Linked DNA regions of Methylomagnum ishizawai. The protein of the gene in region 2 interacts with the protein of the main gene of each other region in a pairwise test. Links are inferred from orthologs where the notes say so. Each region holds a gene or a part of one and is shown on either strand. Other genes may lie near its edges. The genes, in order: accC and cysM.

Region 1 (8,826 bases), 480 kb from region 2 along the record:
GCGGGAACGGATCGCCCAGGGAGCCAGCCTCAACCCTTGCGACCCCTGGCCGGTGCCGGACTTCCTGCGCTAAGGCGGCTCAGTGCAGGGCGCGCGGCGGCTGCGGCGGCTTGTACACGCAGGAAAACCGCGCCATCACCACCCCCTGCGCGTCCTCGTGCAACAGGGACAGGATGCCCATATCGATATCCCGGAAATAGATGAGGTTGGCGGGCTTGCCATCGATCAGGCAAGCACCGTGCAGGAAATGGTACTCGGCGATTTCGGTCATGGTCAGCCGGACCTCGCTGGGCCGCCGCTTGAGCAGGGCGTTGCCGAGTTCCACCACGATGGGCCGCATGAATTCGCCATCGACCGGCTCGCCCATCCGCATGAACTCGGGCCGCTCGGCGAAATGGCCCAGGAAATAATCGCAAGGCTCCTTGAAGTCCTTGGACTTGATGAGCTTGTCCTTGAGGATCAAGAGTTTTTTCAGGTCTACCATGGCGCTCTCCCGCATGGATGCGCGGCGGTGGGCGGGGTTTCCCAGCCACGCAGTGGAAATAAGCCCCATTCTACGCACACCCTCCGCAAGACCAAACCGGACCCGATCCGCTACCATTCCCCCTTTTGCCGAGCCACCGCCATGAAAGCCCTCATCGTCCCCGTCACCGCGTTCCAACAAAACTGCACCCTGCTCTGGTGCGAGCGCACGCTGGAAGGCGTGGTGATCGATCCGGGCGGGGATTTGGACCTGATCCTCGAAGAAGCCCGGACGGCGGGCGTGAAGCTGGTGAAAATCCTGCTGACCCACGCCCATATCGACCACGCCGGCGGCACGGCGGAACTGGCCGAGCGCCTGGGCCTCCCGGTCGAAGGCCCGCAACGGCTGGACGATTTCTGGATCAAGCTGCTGCCCCAGCAAAGCCGGATGTTCGGTTTCCCGCCGGTGCCGATGTTCACGCCCGACCGCTGGCTGGACCAGGGCGACACGGTGGAATTCGGCGGAGAAACCCTGGAAGTGCTGCATTGTCCGGGGCACACGCCGGGGCATGTGGTGTTCTTCCACCGGGGCGAACGGCTGGCGGTGGTGGGGGATGTGCTATTCCAGGGTTCGATAGGCCGCACCGATTTCCCGCAGGGCGACCATGCCACCTTGTTGAAATCCATCCGCGAGCGGCTGTTCCCCTTGGGCGAGGACGTGGTGTTCATCCCCGGCCATGGCCCCGTGTCCAGCTTCGGCGAGGAGATGCGCCACAATCCCTATGTGGGCGTGGGCATGGAGTGACCGGGCACGGAATTACCGGAATTCGATGGTGAAACCGCCCACCTCCCGGCTGGGCTTGGCGAGGGTCAGGCGGATTTCGTAGGACTTGCCGACCGGCATCTCCGCGCCTTCCTGCCAGTCCGGGAGGTAGTCCATCGGCGCGAACACCCGCTCGGCCAGCGGATGCCCGTCCAGCGCGTTCAGCACCAGCCGCACATCGGGGAAATCCTGCGGCAGGGTCGCTTGGTTGGCGAACACCATGCGGAAATCGAGGATTTCCTTGCTGTCCCGGTTGGCGCTCAAAGCGCGGTCCAAGGTGGCGATATGGGCGGTGTCCTTGAACGGCGCGAGTTCGCAGCCGAAAGTCGCGCACAGGCTATCCAGCACGGGCCGGGCATAGCTGTTCTGGGCCAGGCGCTTGCCCTCGAAGCCGAACACCTGCACGCCCAGCAGCGCCAATAGGCCCAGGGCGGCGGCCCCCCAGCGCAGCGGTTCGGGCAGTTCGGGGAAGCCGGTGGATTGGGGGCGGGGCTTGCGCCCGATGCGGTCAGTGGTGGCGGGCATATCGATTCCCCAAGGCGCTTGGGCCTCGTCCAGTTCTTCCAAACGCCCGTGCCCGAAGCGGGGCGGCGGGGCGGGCGGATTGCGGTCCGGTCCTGCGAGCTGGCTCCGCGCCGCGCCACGGGGCCAAGCATTGAAGGCGGTATGGCAATGCTTGCAGAGGATTTCCCCTTGGCTGGCGCGTAATTCCTGGGTGCCGATGCGGTACTCGGTTTGGCAGGCCGGGCACCGGAACCGCTTCGTCATCACCCGGCCCGCTTGACGCCGGACAGCAAGGCCCAATCCTCCCGCACCAGCGTCGGCGCGAATTCGACCCGGTCGGCGTAGGCGGCGCGTACCGTGTCGGCCTGGGTGGCGAGGATGCCCGACAAGGCCAAGCCGCCGCCGGGCCGCAAAGGCGCCAGGATGGCGGCGGCCAATTCGACCAGGGGACCAGCCAGGATATTCGCCAGCACGATATCGGCTTCCAGCGCGGGCAGCGCCTTGGGCAGATAGAGTTTCAGCCCGGCTTCCACGCTATTTTTGCGGGCATTGTCGGCGCTGGCGGTGAGGGCTTGGGGATCGATATCGACGCCATGGGCCAGGACCGCGCCCAGTTTCAAGGCGGCGATGGCGAGTATCCCGGAGCCGCAACCGTAATCCAGCACGGTCTTGCCGGCCACCTCCTGGCCGTCCAGCCATTCCAGGCACAGCGCGGTGGTGGGATGGGTGCCGGTGCCGAAGGCAAGGCCGGGATCGAGCCAGACATTGACGGCGTCGGGTTCGGGCGGCTCGTAGCTAGTGGGGCAAATCCACAGCCGCTGGCCAAAGGACATGGGCTTGAAATGCTCCAGCCACGCCCGTTCCCACACTTGATCCTCCAGGACGGAGGCTCTCCAGTCGCGCAACCCGCCGCCGAAGCGGGCTTCCACGGCGGCGCGGACCGCCGCTTCGTCCGCGCCCTCCTCGAACAAGGCCACCACCTGGGTACGATTCCACAGCGGCGTCTCGCCCGGCTTCGGCTCGAACAAGGGCTGGTCGCCCGCGTCCTCGAAACCGACCGACACCGCCCCGAGGTCCATGAACAGGTCCGACAGCGGCTCGGCCCTGGATTCATCGACGACGACGGCGAATTGCTGCCACATCAGTGCTTCAGCCCCAGTTTTTGTTCCAGGTAATGGATGTTCTGCCCACCCGCCTCGAACGCCGCGTCGTTGATGATGTCCAGCAGCAAGGGGATATTGCAGCGGATGCCGCCGATGACCATCTCGGCCAGCGCGGTGCGCATCCTGGCGATGGCGCTGGCGCGGTCCTCGCCGTGGGCGATGAGCTTGCCGATCATCGAATCGTAATACGGCGGCACCTTGTAGCCATTGTAGATATGGGTCTCGACCCGGATGCCGGGGCCGCCGGGCATGTGGAATTGCTCGATCAAACCGGGGCTGGGCATGAAGTTCTTGGGGTCTTCGGCGTTGAGGCGGCATTCGATGGCATGGCCGCGCATCACCACATCCTCCTGCCGGATCGACAGGGTTTCGCCCGCCGCGATGCGCAATTGCTCCTTCACGATATCGAAGCCCGTGACCATCTCGGTGACGGGATGCTCGACCTGGACGCGGGTGTTCATCTCGATGAAATAGAATTCGCCGTCCTGGTAGAGGAACTCGAAGGTGCCCGCGCCGAGATAACCGATTTCCTGGCAGGCCTTGACGCAGCGCATCCCCATGGCTTGGCGCTTGGCCTCGTCGATGCCGGGCGCGGGAGCTTCCTCGATCACCTTTTGATGGCGGCGCTGGGTGGAGCAATCGCGCTCGCCCAGATGCACCACGTTGCCATGGCTGTCGGCGATCACCTGGAATTCGATATGGCGCGGATTTTCCAGGAATTTCTCCATGTAGACCATATCGTTGCCGAAGGCGGCGGCGGCTTCGCCGCGGGTCAGGTTGATGGCGCTATGCAGGTTGGCCTCGCTATGCACCACCCGCATCCCACGGCCACCGCCACCGCCCGCCGCCTTGATGATGACCGGGAAGCCGATGCGGCGGGCGATCTTGATATTGGTCTCGTGGTCTTCGCCCAGGGGGCCGTCGGAGCCGGGGATGCAGGGGATGCCGGCCTTCTTCATGGCGGCGATGGCGGCGACCTTGTCGCCCATCATGCGGATGGTGTCGGGCCGGGGGCCGATGAAGATGAAGCCGCTTTGAATCACCTTCTCGGCGAAATCGGCGTTTTCCGAGAGGAAGCCGTAGCCGGGATGGATGGCGACCGAATCCGTCACCTCGGCGGCGCTGATGATAGCGGGGACGTTGAGATAACTTTCTTTCGAGGCCGCGGGGCCGATGCACACCGATTCGTCGGCCAGGCGTACATGCTTGAGGTCGCGGTCGGCCTCGGAATGCACGGCCACGGCCTTGATGCCGAGTTCGCGGCAAGCCCTGAGGATGCGCAGGGCGATCTCGCCCCGGTTGGCGATGAGGATTTTACCGAGCATGGAGATAACCTAAAGGTGGGGGCCGCGTTATTCGATGATGAACAGCGGCTGGTTATATTCCACGGGCTGGGCGTTTTCCACCAACACCTTGGTGATCTTGCCGGATTTGTCGGCCTCGATCTGGTTGAGGATTTTCATCGCCTCGATGATGCACAGGGTTTCCCCGGTCTCCACTAATTGGCCCACTTCCACGAAGGACTTGGCCCCTGGGGTCGGCGAACGGTAGAAGGTACCGACCATCGGCGAACGGACGATATGGCCGGTGATGCGGTCGCCCTCGCCCGTCGCCGGGGCTTCCGGGGCCACAGCGGGTGCTGGCGGTGGCTGGTAGGCGATGGGCATCCCCGGTTGCATCATCGACACGAATTGTGGCGGGGCGGCCACTTGGGAGCCTTGCCGACTGATGCGGACGGATTCTTCTCCCTCGCGGATTTCGATTTCCGCGATATCGGACTCGCCGATCATCTCGATCAGCTTTTTTATTTTTCTAATATCCATGGTGTTATCGACCTTGCTCTAGGAATTGAAAGGCGGCCTCAAGGGCCAAGCCATAACCGGAAGCCCCCAGCCCGCAAATCACACCCTTGGCGATATCGGACAGGTAGGAATGATGGCGGAACGGCTCACGCGCATGGATGTTGGAGAGGTGGACCTCGATGAACGGGATGCGGGTGGCCTGGAAGGCATCGCGCAGGGCGATGCTGGTATGGGTGTAGGCGGCGGGATTGACGAGGATGAAATCCACCTGCTCATGGTAGGCGCGGTGGATGCGCTCGATCAATTCATGCTCGGCGTTGCTCTGGAAGGCTTCCAGGCGATGGCCGCGGGTTTCCGCACTCCGGGCGAGGCCCTCCACGATGTCCTGCAAGGTTTGCCGACCATAGACCTCGGGTTCGCGGACCCCCAGCATGTTCAGGTTCGGGCCGTTCAGGACCAAGATGCTCGCCACGGGAGAACCTCCGGTTAAGGGCGTTGTAAGGGAAACAAGCGCGGGTATTGTGCCGAAACCGGCAAATCTTGTCCATGAAGCTAGATTTTCCACGATGATCGCGGCAGTTGGTGCAAATACCCCAGGATTTCGCTACGGAACTCAAGGCCGGGTTTCCAGTAAAGGCCGGACGATATCGAGGACTTGCTGGCGCTCGAAGCCGCCGGTATGGGTGGCGACCGGCTGGCCCGTGCGGTCGAACACCACCGAGAACGGCAGCACCGACAGGTGGTTGCCGAGTTGGTCGGCCCAATGCGGCACGCGCTCGTCGCCGAGCAGGATGGGGTAGTTGATGGGATTGTCCTTGAGGAAGGTGCGGACCTCTTCCGGGTCGTCGATAGCAGCCCCGACGAACTGCAAGCCTTGCCCGCCGAGTTCCTGCTGCAAGCGCGAGAATTCCGGCATTTCCTCCCGGCACGGCGGGCACCAAGTGGCCCAGAAGTTGAGGACCACCACCTTGCCACGCCATTCGGCCAGGGAATGCGGCGTGCCCGCGAGGTCGTGCAGCGGCGGTTCGGGGACGGGTTCCGTGGGAGACGCCCACCAGTGCTGGGTGGCGATACCGGCCAGCAAGGCGGCGACCGCGACCAGTGGATACAACACTTTGCCGGTCATCAGCGCACCACCTTCCGCACATGTGCCACGAAGTTTTCGGCGTCCATATAGCCCACCACCCGGAACGCCTTGCGCTCCGCTTGGTCCGGCCCGAAGAACAAGGTGGCGGGCGGTCCCACCAGACTGAACCGCTTGAGCAGGGCCGCGTCGTCCTCGGTGTTGTCGGTGACATCGGCTTGCAACAGGACCACATCGGCCAGCGCGGTCCGCACCTTGGCATCGGTGAAGGTATAGCGCTCCATCTCTTTGCAGGACACGCACCAATCGGCGTAATAATCCAGCATCGTCCAGCGCCCGGCGGCCTGGGCCTTCTGGATTTCGCGGTCAAGTTCGGCCACCGATTTGACCCGCCGGAATTCCAGGGATTGCGGGGCCGCCGCCCCGGTACCGCCCGCCGCGACCGCCTGCAAGCCGCGCAAGGGTTGCAAGGGATCGCCCGTGTTGGCGGCCACGCCGATCAAAAGCAGGACGCCATAGGCCAGCATCACGATACCGACGCCCTTCCACAGCCTGCGCCAGCCCGAAGCGGGCTGCGGCAGCGTATCCAGCGCCCCGAGGTACATCGCCGGGATAATCAGCAGCAAAGCCCACAGGAACATCGAAGCCGCGGGCGGCAGGATACGTGCCAACAACCACACGGCGATGCCCAGCAAACCCACGCCGAACACGGCTTTCACCGAATTCATCCAGATACCGGCCTTGGGCAGCAATTTCCCGGCGGAAGCCCCGATGGCCAGTAGCGGCAGCCCCATCCCCAGTCCCAGCGCGAACAAGGCGCAAAAACCCAGCACCCAATCGCCGGACTGGCCGATATAGATCAAGGCACCGGCCAGCGGGGCCGCGACGCACGGCCCGACGATCAAGGCCGAGAGCGCCCCCATCACCGCCGCGCCCGCCAGCGTGCCGCCATGCTGGCGGTTGCTCCAACCGACCACACGGTCCTGGATGAAACCGGGCATTTGCAGGGTGAACAAGCCGAACATCGACAAGGCCAGCACCACGAACACCGCGCTGAAGGCGATGATGACCCTGGGCTCCTGGAACAAGGCTTGCAGATTGCCGCCGAACAGCCCCGCCAACACCCCGAACACCGCATAGGCCAAGGCCGAAGCCAGCACATAACTCAGCGACAGGAAGAAAGCGCGGCGGGTGGTCAGATGATGGCCGTGGCCGACCACGATGCCGGACAGGATGGGAATCATCGGGAACACGCACGGCGTGAACGCCAGCAGCAAGCCCATGCCCAGGAAGCTCGCCACCGTCAGCCACAGCGAATCGTTTTGCAACGAAGAGAAAATCTGGCATTGCTCAGATTGCGGCGCGTCCTCGACGAAGCCTGCGGCGGATTTCATCTCGCATTCGCCGGCGGGGGCGGCGGCGGGTGCGGGCGTGGTGTCCACACTGGCCTGGACCGTACCGGCGGCGGGCAATAGCAACTCGACCGTCTGGTTCATTGGTGGATAACATACGCCGCGGTCGGCACAGCCCTGGAACCCGGCCTTCAAGGCCAGTTTGAGCGGTTGGGCCGCATCGCGCACCAGCGGCAGCGCGAAAGCCACCGTTTCGTGGAACACCTCGACATCGCCGAATTCCTCGTCGTGCTTGGCTTCGCCATGGGGGATCGAGTAATCGCCCAACGCCACGCCCGGCGCCTCGGCCAGGGCGAGCTTGAATTTCTCGCGGTAGAGGTAATAGCCCTTGGCGATCTGCCAATGCAGCCACAGGGTATGATCGTCCTTCACCTCGGCGAAAAACCGGAACGCCTGCTCGGCGGGCAATAGTTCATCCTGGCCGGACCCCGTTTTCAGCCCCAAGGCATGGAGCGCCCCGCCCAGCATCGAATTCGACGCCGCCGCGACATTCAACGGTGGCGGCGCGGGCCAGTCCAGCCGCAGCGTCTGTTTGAGCGGCGGATAGCATACCCCGGCATCGGCGCAGCCCTGCACGCTCATCTCCAAAGCCAAGGTTTGCATCCCGCCGTCCTGGCGCGCCACCGGCAAGCGGATTTGGGCATGGTTCCGGTAGACCTCCATCTCGCCGAAAATCTCGTCGTGCTTCAGCTTGCCCTCGGGCAACACCGGCTCGCCCAATTGGACCCCTGGGGTTTGGGTGGCGAATTTGAATTTCTTGCGGTAGAGGTGATAACCCTCGGCAATATCCCAATCCAATACCACCGTGTCGCCCTCGATCCGGGCCGCGCTCCGAAACGCCTGTTCCGCCGGCAACAGGTCTTCGCCCTCCAGCGCCCAGGCCACGCCCGCGCACCACAGGCACAGCATAAAAAAGCCGCCCCAGGCTCCAAGGCGGCGGCTGAAAAACAGGACGGGAGTCAGGGTTGGGGATGTAGACATGCGCTGATCCAGTGCAGATAAGGGGCCGAACCGCGCGCCACGGGCAGGGCGACGATTTCGGGGACATCGTAGGGATGGCGGGATTGGATGAAAGTTTCCAAGGCCGGATAGAGAGCGGCTTCGGTCTTGATGAGCAACAGGTGTTCGGAAGCCCGCTCGGTCTTGCCCTCCCAGGTGTAGACCGAAACCAGGCCGGGCAGGAGATTGACACAGGCCGCGAGCCGCGCTTCGACCAAGGCTTCGGCCAGCGCCCCGGCGCTGTCGGCGTCGGGGCAGGTGCATAGAACTAGACAGTATTCGGTGGACATGGCAAAAAGCCCCTGGGTTTTCCCGAATTTTACCGTATGAGGATGGGATGGACATTAGACAATGGTTATTGGCCGCCGTGGTGGCCCTGCCGCTCCTGGAGCTTTACCTTCTAATCAAGCTGTTCGGGGCGCTGGGCTTCGTCACGACGGTGGCCTTGCTGCTGGGCGCGGCCAGCCTGGGGATGTCGCTATTGCGCTCGCAGGGCTTATCGACCTGGATGAACGTGCAACGCGCCCTGGCGCGGGGCGAAACCCCGGCCCTGGAAATGCTGGAAAGCGGATTGGTG
Region 2 (8,848 bases):
TATCCCGCCGCTAGTTTCCACGAAGCGCTCCAGGCCGCATTGGTGGCCAAGGTCCAGGCCGATACCGGGGCGGTGGCGGTCGAGGTCGAGGTCGCCACCGAGATCGTGTCCCATGCCGTGCAGAAGAATTTGAAACCCATGCCCGGCGTCAAGAACATCATCGCCGTGGCCTCGGGCAAGGGTGGCGTCGGCAAATCGACCACCACCGCGAATTTGGCGCTGGCCCTTGCCGCCGAAGGGGCGCGGGTCGGTATCCTCGACGCCGATATTTACGGGCCGAGCCAGCCCTTGATGCTGGGCCTGTCGGGGATGCCGGAGGTGGAAGAGGGGAAACGCATGATTCCCAAGATGGCCTATGGGGTGCAGTCGATTTCCATCGGCTATCTGGTCGGCGAGGACCAGCCCATGATCTGGCGCGGCCCGATGGTGACGGGTGCCTTGCAGCAAATGCTGAAGGACACCAAGTGGGACGACCTGGATTATCTCTTGATCGACCTGCCGCCCGGCACCGGCGATATCCAATTGACCCTGGCCCAGCAGATTCCGGTGTCGGGCGCGGTCATCGTCACCACGCCGCAGGATATCGCCTTGCTGGACGCCCAGCGCGGCCTCAGGATGTTCGAGCAGGTCGGGGTGCCGGTGCTGGGCTTGGTGGAGAATATGAGCATCCATATCTGCTCCCACTGCGGCCATGCCGAACCCATCTTCGGCGAGGGCGGCGGGGCCAGGATGGCGGAGAAATACGGCACCGAACTCCTGGGCGCCTTGCCCTTGGATATGGCGATCCGGCTCGCCGCCGACAGCGGCCAGCCCACCGTGGTGGCCGACCCCGAAGGCCAGCCCGCCCAAATCTACAAGGCCATCGCCCGCAAGCTGGCGGCGCGGTTGGCGCTCAAGGCCAAGGATTACAGCGCTCGTTTCCCCACCATCCAGGTGGTGAACGACTGATGGGCATCAAATCCGACCGCTGGATCCGCCGTATGGCGGAAGAACACGGCATGATCGCACCGTTCGAGCCGGGGCAAGTGCGGAAAATCGACGGCAAGCGGGTGATTTCCTACGGCACTTCGAGCTATGGCTACGATGTGCGCTGCTCACACGAATTCAAGATTTTCACCAATATCAATTCGGTGATCGTCGATCCCAAGGATTTCGACGAAAACAGCTTCGTCGATGTCCAGCAGGACGTGTGCATCATTCCGCCCAATTCCTTCGCCTTGGCGCGGACGGTGGAATATTTCAGGATACCGCGGGATGTGCTGGTGGTCTGCCTCGGCAAATCGACCTATGCCCGCTGTGGGATCATCGTCAACGTCACGCCCCTGGAGCCAGAATGGGACGGGCATGTGACTCTGGAATTCTCCAACACCACGCCGCTGCCCGCCAAAATCTACGCCCACGAAGGCGTGGCCCAGATGCTATTCCTCGGGGCCGACGAAGTCTGCGAAACCTCGTACAAGGACCGTGGCGGCAAATATCAAGGTCAGACCGGCGTGACCCTGCCCAAAGCCTGAACCGCTGGAGTCCCGATCCTTTCCATCCACCTTTTTCCTACGCGATCATCCCATGCAGCAAATCACCGCCCCCGCCCTCCGCGACCGCCTGAACGACGCCAATCAACCGGCCCCGCTCCTGCTCGATGTGCGCGAACCCCACGAATACGCCTTTTGCCATATCGAAGGTAGCCTCAACCTCCCGATGAACACCGTCCCCGCCCGCATCGGCGAACTCGACCCCGACCGCGAAACCGTGGTGATTTGCCACCACGGGATGCGTAGCGCCAGCATCGCGGGTTTCCTGGGCAGCCGCGATTTCCAGAAGGTGTTTAATCTGTCCGGCGGCGTGGAAGCCTGGGCCGTGTTGGTCGATCCGGCCATGCCGAGGTATTGAGAATGCTGGCGGTGATCCAGCGGGTGGCGCGGGCCGAGGTCAGGGTCGCTGGGGAGAGCGTCGGCAGGATCGGGCCGGGCCTGTTGGCCCTGGTCGCGGTGGAGCGCGGCGACACCGAGGCCCAGGCCGAGCGTCTGGCCGGGCGGCTGCTGGGTTACCGCATGTTCGCCGACGCTGGGGACAAGATGAACCTCAGCGTCATGGAAACCGGCGGCGGGGTGCTGCTGGTGTCGCAATTCACCCTGGCCGCCGATACCCGCAAGGGAATGCGCCCCAGTTTCACGCCCGCCGCCGACCCCGAAACCGGCCGCCGTTTGTTCGATGATTTGGTGGCGCGGGTGCGGGCTAAGCATGGGTCGGTCGAAACCGGGCGGTTCGGGGCCAATATGCAAGTGGAATTGGTCAACGACGGGCCGGTGACATTCAGTTTGCGGGTGGCACCGCCGGAAGCGGAACCGTAGCCGGGGCGTTGCCGCCCGCGCATTCCCCCAGATAGACCGCGTGGAATTGGTTGCCCATGTCGGTTTTTTCCTGCTCGCCGAAATTCACGTCCAGCGCTCCGTCGATCCGGGTCGCGCTGAAATCCAACTCGCCATGGCCTTTGAGGCCCAAGTCCCCGGCGCAAGCCACGTCGAACGAGAGATGCCCCGCCGAATACTTCCGATCCCCGAAATCGCAACCCGAGACGCCAGGTCCGCCGCTGCCGGTGAGCAGGCGTTCCGGGTGGTCGGCGTCGTCCTGGCTCAGACATTGGGTCAGCTCGAAGGGCTGCGGTTGCCAATCGGGCGTGGCGGCGACGCGGGATTCCAGGGTGATTTTCCAGAGGCCCGGGCGGATGTCTTCGGCCTGGGCGCACAAACTCAGGGTGGACAGGAAAAACAGGATCGGGGTTTTCATCGGGCGGGTTCTCCTCGGGTCCGGTAACGGGGGCGGGGGATTGGGGTTTCGGCGTGGGCGTGTGGATTTCCGCCATGCGCCGGGATATGCCTCGGGCTTACAATCATTCCAGCATCCACGCCGCAGGAGAACCGCCATGTCCGCCGTCCTCGCCGAAAAGCTTTATTCCCCCGAAGAATATCTCGCCCTCGAACGCACCGCCGAATACAAAAGTGAGTACGCCGCTGGGTATATCTACGCCATGACCGGCGTGAGCCGGGCGCATAGCCTGATTAACTCGAATATCAGCCGGAGCTTGGGCAACCAGTTGGTGGACCGCCCCTGCGAAGTCCATATCGCCGATATGCGGGTCAAACCGGCCCAGGCCCGCAGCTACCGTTATCCCGATATCGCTGTGGTGTGCGGCCCGGCTCAATTCGAGGACGGCCAAGGCGACACCCTGCTGAATCCCACCGTGATCGTCGAAATCCTGTCGCCGTCCACCGAAAGCAACGACCGCGGTCGCAAGTTCGCCGAATACCAGCGCATCGAATCGCTACGGGAATATTTGCTGGTCGCCCAGGAGGAGCCGCGCATCGAGCGCTATGCCCGGCGCGACGAAGGCTGGTTGCTGACGGTGGCGGAAGGCTTGGAGGCCCAGGTGGCCCTGGATGCCATCGGCTGCGTGCTGGATTTGGGCGAGGTCTACCGCCGGGTGTTGGAAGAACCACCGGCGGCATAGCCCGGATTCCCTGATAACTGGAGTGTGAGTTTCAGCTTGCGCGGGGCGGTCTATGCAAACTGAAGTTTGCACTCCTGGAAACGGTCAGAACGGAGCCAGCCGGATACCCTTCCGCGCCCGCGTCGCCGCCACGTAATAGACATTGATCTCCTCCCGGAGCTTGGCCGGATTGAACTCCTCCGCCATGTCCATCAATTTCTCCAATTCCTTGCGGGTGGCGAAACCGTCCTCGCCCATCGCCACCCAATCGTATTCCTGGCCCTTGGCCTTGTGGGTGGTGGCGAACAGCGCCGCCGCCTGGGGCTTGTCCACCAGCCGGGCCTTGATATCGCGGTCGAACTCGTACAGCTTGGTGCCATAGCGCCCCACCAGATCGATCAGGGTGGCGAGCGCCGCGTTCTGGGTGTCCTTGGCGAAGCGCCGCACATCCTCGAAGCTGGCGAACTTGCGGATCAAGGGGTCTTCGATCTTCTGGCGCTTGCCCAGCTTCAGGTTGAGCAAGGACACCACCCGGCTGTTCATGAAGTTGTAGCCGCCGTAGCCGCCCTCGAAATACATCGATTTCGCGCCTTTTTCCAAGCGTTCCAGCGCCGCCTCGAACAGCGCCAGGTTGCTGCGGCAAATCACCGCCACCGACCGTTTGCGCGCCAGGTCGGGACGCGGCTTGAAGTGGGTTTCGGCGGCGGTGCCGCGCATGTGCAGGCGGTGGGGTTCGCCCAGGATGCGGTAGGCGGCGTTGATCTGTTCGGCCAGATGTTGGGCCAGTTTGTCGCCGAAGCGGAAGGTCTGGCTTAGCGGATAGCTCTGACCGTCGATCCGTTCCAGGGAATTCACCGCGTGGCGGAAGGCGTAGATTTGCTGGAAGCCATCGCCGACGAACACCCGCTGGGCGTGGTCCTGGCGCTGGATGATGCTGAGCATCACGCCGGAAGTGTCCTGGGCCTCGTCCACCAGGATGATATCGAAGGGCAGCTTGACCTTGGCGAACTGGAACAGCTTCAAATAGAAATCGTGCAGGGCCGGAATCCGCCGCTGCCGCATATCGGACAGGAGGTTCCGCACCACGGCCAGGAGTTCGCTCCCGCACATCGCCAGCAAGACCCGCACCGGGGCGGTGGGCGCGGTGGCCTCGCGGTAGGCGTCGAGCAGGCCGTCGTCGAGTTTCACCCAGGCGGCATTGAGGTAATAGTTGGTCAAGTCCTTGATGAGCCAGGCGTAGATCAGGGCGTCCTCGCCTTGGCGCTCGGCGGGCGGCACGTATTGTTCCAGCAAGCGCCATTCGTTGAGTTCGCTTTCCAGTTGGTAGCTATAGCCTTGGACGTACTGGTAGGCGAGGCCGTGGAGGGTCTTGACCGTCATATGGGAAAGCCCGCGCCCGTGGGCCTTGGACCGGACTTCGTCGGCGACGGCGCGGTTATAGGCCAGATAGAGGATGCGGGCATGGGGCCGTTCGGCGGCGAATTCGAGGAGGGTGGTGGTCTTGCCGCTGCCGGCCACGGCGTTGACCTTGAGGATGGGGGCGTCCGCCGCGATCACGGCGGCTTGTTCTTCGGTCAGCGGCAAGGTTTGGGGACTCCGAGGGTGGAAAAGGGCGATGATAGCGGCGTAGGTTGGATGGAGCGCGATGGTTTGGAGTCCAAAGCTCGCTTTGGATGCCAGGATTATATGGCTTCGATCAACACCCGCATCCCCACCGGTACCCGCCCGAACAAGTCCACGATATCGGCGCTTTTCATTCGCACGCAGCCATGGGAAGCCGGGCTGCCGCTGACGCCCTGGTCGGGACTGCCGTGGATGTAGATATAACGCCAAGTGGTGTCCACCGCGCCATAACGGTTGAAGCCGGGTTCGAGTCCGCCCAGCCACAGGATGCGGGTCAGGATCCAATCGCGGCCCGGAAACCGGGTTTCCAGTTCGTCGCCGTAGATTTCGCCGGTGGGGCGGCGGGCCTTGAACACCGCGCCCAGCGGTTGCCCCGCGCCGATCTTGGCGCGGATGCGGTGCCAGCCGCGTGGGGTGCATTCGCTGCCCCGCAGTTCGCCAGGGCCGTTCTTGGCGGTGGAGACGGGCCAGGTGTGGACCACGCGGCCCGCCTCGATCCAGTCCATTGCCTGGCGGGGGAGGCTGACGCGGAGGTAAACCTGGGGTGCTTCAGTCATGTTCGAACCACGCGATGGATTCCACATGCGCCGTCTGCGGGAACATGTCCATCACCCCGGCTTGGACCAGCCGATAACCATGCTGATGGACCAGAATCCCGGCGTCGCGGGCCAGGGTCGAGGGATTGCAGGACACATAGACGATGCGCGAGGCTTGCCAATGCGGCGCGTAGGCCAAAACCTCCTCGGCCCCGCCGCGTGAAGGATCGAGCAACACCTTGTCGTAGCGTTGTTTGATCCAGGGTTCGGCGTCGAGGTTTTGGCCGAGGTCGGCGATGTGGAATTCGGCGTTGGTGATGGCGTTGTGGGCGGCGTTGTGGCGGGCGCGTTCGACCAAGCTCCAGCCACCTTCGACCCCGACCACGCGCCCGGCCTTCCGCGCCAGCGCCAAGGTGAAATTGCCCAGGCCGCAGAACAGGTCCAGCACGCTGTCGTCCGGCTGCGGGTCCAGGGCCGCGAGGGCGCGGTTCACCATTTGGCGGTTGATCTCGCCGTTGACCTGGGTGAATTCGGTGGGCATGAACTGGAATTCGAGGTTCCAATCCGGCAGGGCGTAGCGGAGCGGGGCGGGCTGTTCGGGATAGAGCGGGGCCATGGAATCGGGGCCGTGGCGTTGCAGCCAGATATCGAAGCCGCTGCGCTGGCCGAAGGCTTTCAGGTGTTCCAAATCCTCCGCCGTCGGGTCTTCCAGCACCCGGAACACCAGGGCGGCGCGGTCGTCGCCCATGGAAATTTCAATCTGCGGCAGGCGGGCCTTGAGCGTGAGTTTGCCGATGACTTCCGACATGTCGTGCAGCCGTTCGCCGATGGCCGGGGGCAGGATCGGGCAGGCGTCGATATTGGCGATGTAATTGCCGCCGCGCTCGCGGAAACCCACCAACACCCGGCCCTTGGCGGGTACATTCTTCACGCTGAGCCGGGCCTTGCGTCGGTAGCCCCACAAGGGACCGCGCAAGGGTTCCCATAAGGGCACTTCGTCCAGCTTGCCGATGCGGCGCAGTTGCTCGACCAGGAGCTTTTCCTTTTCCTCGATCTGGGATTCTTCCGCCAGGTGTTGCAGGCTGCATCCGCCGCACAGATGGTAATGCGGGCAGCCGGGTTCGACCCGGTTGGGCGCGGCCACCTGCACGGTTTCGACCTTGCCCTCGGCGTAGTCGCGGTGGATTTCGGTGTAGGAAAACTCCACGTCCTCGCCGGGCAGAGCGCCCGCGATGAACACGGCTTTGCCCTCGATGCGGGCGACGCCGCGGCCATCGTGGGTGTAGGCGTCGATGTGGGCGGGGAAATGGCCTTTGGGTACGGGTTTGGGTCTGCGTCCTCTATATCCCATGGTTTGGCTTACTCCGGAAACACGCCCGTGGACAAATACCGATCCCCCCGGTCGCAGACAATCACCACGATCACCGCATTCTCGACTTCCCGCGCCAATTGCAAAGCCGCATAAATCGCCCCGCCCGAAGACACCCCGGCGAAAATGCCTTCCCGCGCCGCCAGTTGGCGGGTGGTGTCCTCGGCGTTCGCTTGGTCCACGTCCATGATGCGGTCGATCTTGCCGAAATCGCAGATTTTGGGGAGGTATTCCTGGGGCCAGCGGCGGATGCCGGGAATCTTGGAATCGCCCTCGGGCTGCACGCCGACGATCTGGATGGCGGGGTTCATCTCCTTCAGGAATTGCGAAGTGCCCATGATCGTGCCGGTGGTGCCCATCGAACTCACGAAATGGGTGACACGGCCTTGGGTGTCGCGCCAGATTTCTGGGCCGGTGCCGGTGTAATGGGCCAGCGGATTATCGGGGTTGGCGAACTGGTCGAGGATTTTGCCTTCGCCCTTGGCTTCCATGGCGCGGGCGAGGTCGATGGCGGCTTCCATGCTGCCCTTGGCCGGGGTGAGGATGATTTCGGCCCCGTAGGCTTTCATCGAGGCGCGGCGTTCGGCGCTCATGTTGTCGGGCATGATGAGGGTCATCTTATAGCCCTTGATCGCCGCCGCCATGGCGAGGGCGATGCCGGTGTTGCCGCTGGTGGCTTCGATCAAACGGTCGCCGGGTTTGATGTCGCCGCGGTCTTCGGCCCGCTGGATCATGCTCAGGGCCGGGCGGTCCTTGACCGAACCTGCCGGATTGTTGCCTTCCAGCTTGGCGAGGATCGTATTGGAGGTGTCGCCCGGCAGGCGTTGCAAACGGACCAGGGGCGTGTGGCCGACGAAGGCTTCGATGGTCGGGAAATCGGGGAGGGCTTGTGGGTTCATGGCCGGAGAATTCCTGAGCGTTTTGCTCAACCAAAGGGGTAAAATGACGCGAATCTTACCATTTCATCTTTCGTGCCATGCAAAAAGTCGAACTGCTGTCCCCGGCGGGCACCCTCAAGCATATGCGCTATGCCTACGCCTACGGCGCGGACGCCGTCTACGCCGGGTTGCCGCGCTATAGCCTCCGGGTCCGCAACAACGATTTCCTGGAAAAAAACCTGGGGTTGGGCATCGCCGAGGCCCATCAACAAGGCAAGGCTTTTTATCTCGCCACCAACGTCCTGCCGCACAATAGCAAGGTCAAAACCTTTGTCCGAGACCTGACACCGATTGTCGCAATGGGTCCAGACGCCCTCATCATGGCCGACCCCGGCCTCATCATGCTGGCGCGGGAGGCGTGGCCGGACATGCCGGTCCATCTGTCGGTGCAGGCCAACACGGTGAATTACGCGGCGGTGAAGTTCTGGCAGTCGGTGGGTGTCAGCCGCATCATCCTGTCGCGGGAATTGTCGCTGGACGAAATCGCCGACATCCGCCAGCACTGCCCGGAGATGGAACTGGAAGTCTTCGTCCACGGGGCTTTGTGCATCGCCTATTCCGGGCGCTGTTTGCTGTCCGGTTATTTCAATCATCGCGATCCCAACCAGGGCACCTGTACCAATTCCTGCCGCTGGAAATACGACCTCAGCCCGGCCCAGCAAAACCCCGAGGGCGATTACGTGCCCGGCTCCTTGCGCCTATCGCTGGCCGACCTTAACAGCGGCTTGGCCGATTGCGGCGAACAGGAACGCCATCCGCTGGCCGACGAGGTGTATTTCCTGGAGGAGGAAAACCGGCCCGGCGAATTGATGCCGGTGATGGAGGATGAACACGGCACCTATATCCTCAATTCCAAGGATTTGCGGGCGGTCGAGCATGTCCACCGGCTGGCGGC

What was found.
Region 1: the proteins of cysM (region 2) and accC interact in binary tests that used the Escherichia coli proteins (3 or more experiments, as listed by UniProt). The link is inferred for Methylomagnum ishizawai from one-to-one orthologs.

The regions. Positions count from the first base shown.
Region 1 is NZ_FXAM01000001.1:3,994,153-4,002,978, forward strand. Bases 2,105-4,970 are described here. They hold accC (acetyl-CoA carboxylase biotin carboxylase subunit), read right to left. Parts: upstream 4,278-4,970; coding sequence 2,931-4,277; downstream 2,105-2,930. Other genes in these bases: prmA (50S ribosomal protein L11 methyltransferase), read right to left, coding at 2,105-2,931; accB (acetyl-CoA carboxylase biotin carboxyl carrier protein), read right to left, coding at 4,305-4,775; aroQ (type II 3-dehydroquinate dehydratase), read right to left, coding at 4,780-4,970. Also shown: B9N93_RS17830 (tetratricopeptide repeat protein), read left to right, coding at 1-73; B9N93_RS17835 (hypothetical protein), read right to left, coding at 80-484; B9N93_RS17840 (MBL fold metallo-hydrolase), read left to right, coding at 626-1,267; B9N93_RS17845 (zinc-ribbon and DUF3426 domain-containing protein), read right to left, coding at 1,280-2,053; more of prmA, read right to left, coding at 2,053-2,104; more of aroQ, read right to left, coding at 4,971-5,226; B9N93_RS17870 (TlpA family protein disulfide reductase), read right to left, coding at 5,368-5,880; protein-disulfide reductase DsbD, read right to left, coding at 5,880-8,231; divalent-cation tolerance protein CutA, read right to left, coding at 8,210-8,539; B9N93_RS17885 (FxsA family protein), read left to right, coding at 8,587-8,826. UniProt on the Escherichia coli protein: This protein is a component of the acetyl coenzyme A carboxylase complex; first, biotin carboxylase catalyzes the carboxylation of the carrier protein and then the transcarboxylase transfers the carboxyl group to form malonyl-CoA.
Region 2 is NZ_FXAM01000001.1:3,514,148-3,522,995, reverse strand. What follows is about bases 5,961-8,848. They hold cysM (cysteine synthase CysM), read right to left. Parts: upstream 7,915-8,848; coding sequence 7,006-7,914; downstream 5,961-7,005. Other genes in these bases: trhP (prephenate-dependent tRNA uridine(34) hydroxylase TrhP), read left to right, coding at 7,992-8,848; rlmD (23S rRNA (uracil(1939)-C(5))-methyltransferase RlmD), read right to left, coding at 5,961-6,997. In the rest of the region: iron-sulfur cluster carrier protein ApbC, read left to right, coding at 1-948; dcd (dCTP deaminase), read left to right, coding at 948-1,514; B9N93_RS15730 (rhodanese-like domain-containing protein), read left to right, coding at 1,567-1,890; dtd (D-aminoacyl-tRNA deacylase), read left to right, coding at 1,893-2,351; B9N93_RS15720 (DUF3617 domain-containing protein), read right to left, coding at 2,314-2,787; B9N93_RS15715 (Uma2 family endonuclease), read left to right, coding at 2,924-3,508; B9N93_RS15710 (UvrD-helicase domain-containing protein), read right to left, coding at 3,593-5,071; B9N93_RS15705 (L,D-transpeptidase), read right to left, coding at 5,170-5,667; more of rlmD, read right to left, coding at 5,660-5,960. UniProt on the Escherichia coli protein: Two cysteine synthase enzymes are found. Both catalyze the same reaction. Cysteine synthase B can also use thiosulfate in place of sulfide to give cysteine thiosulfonate as a product.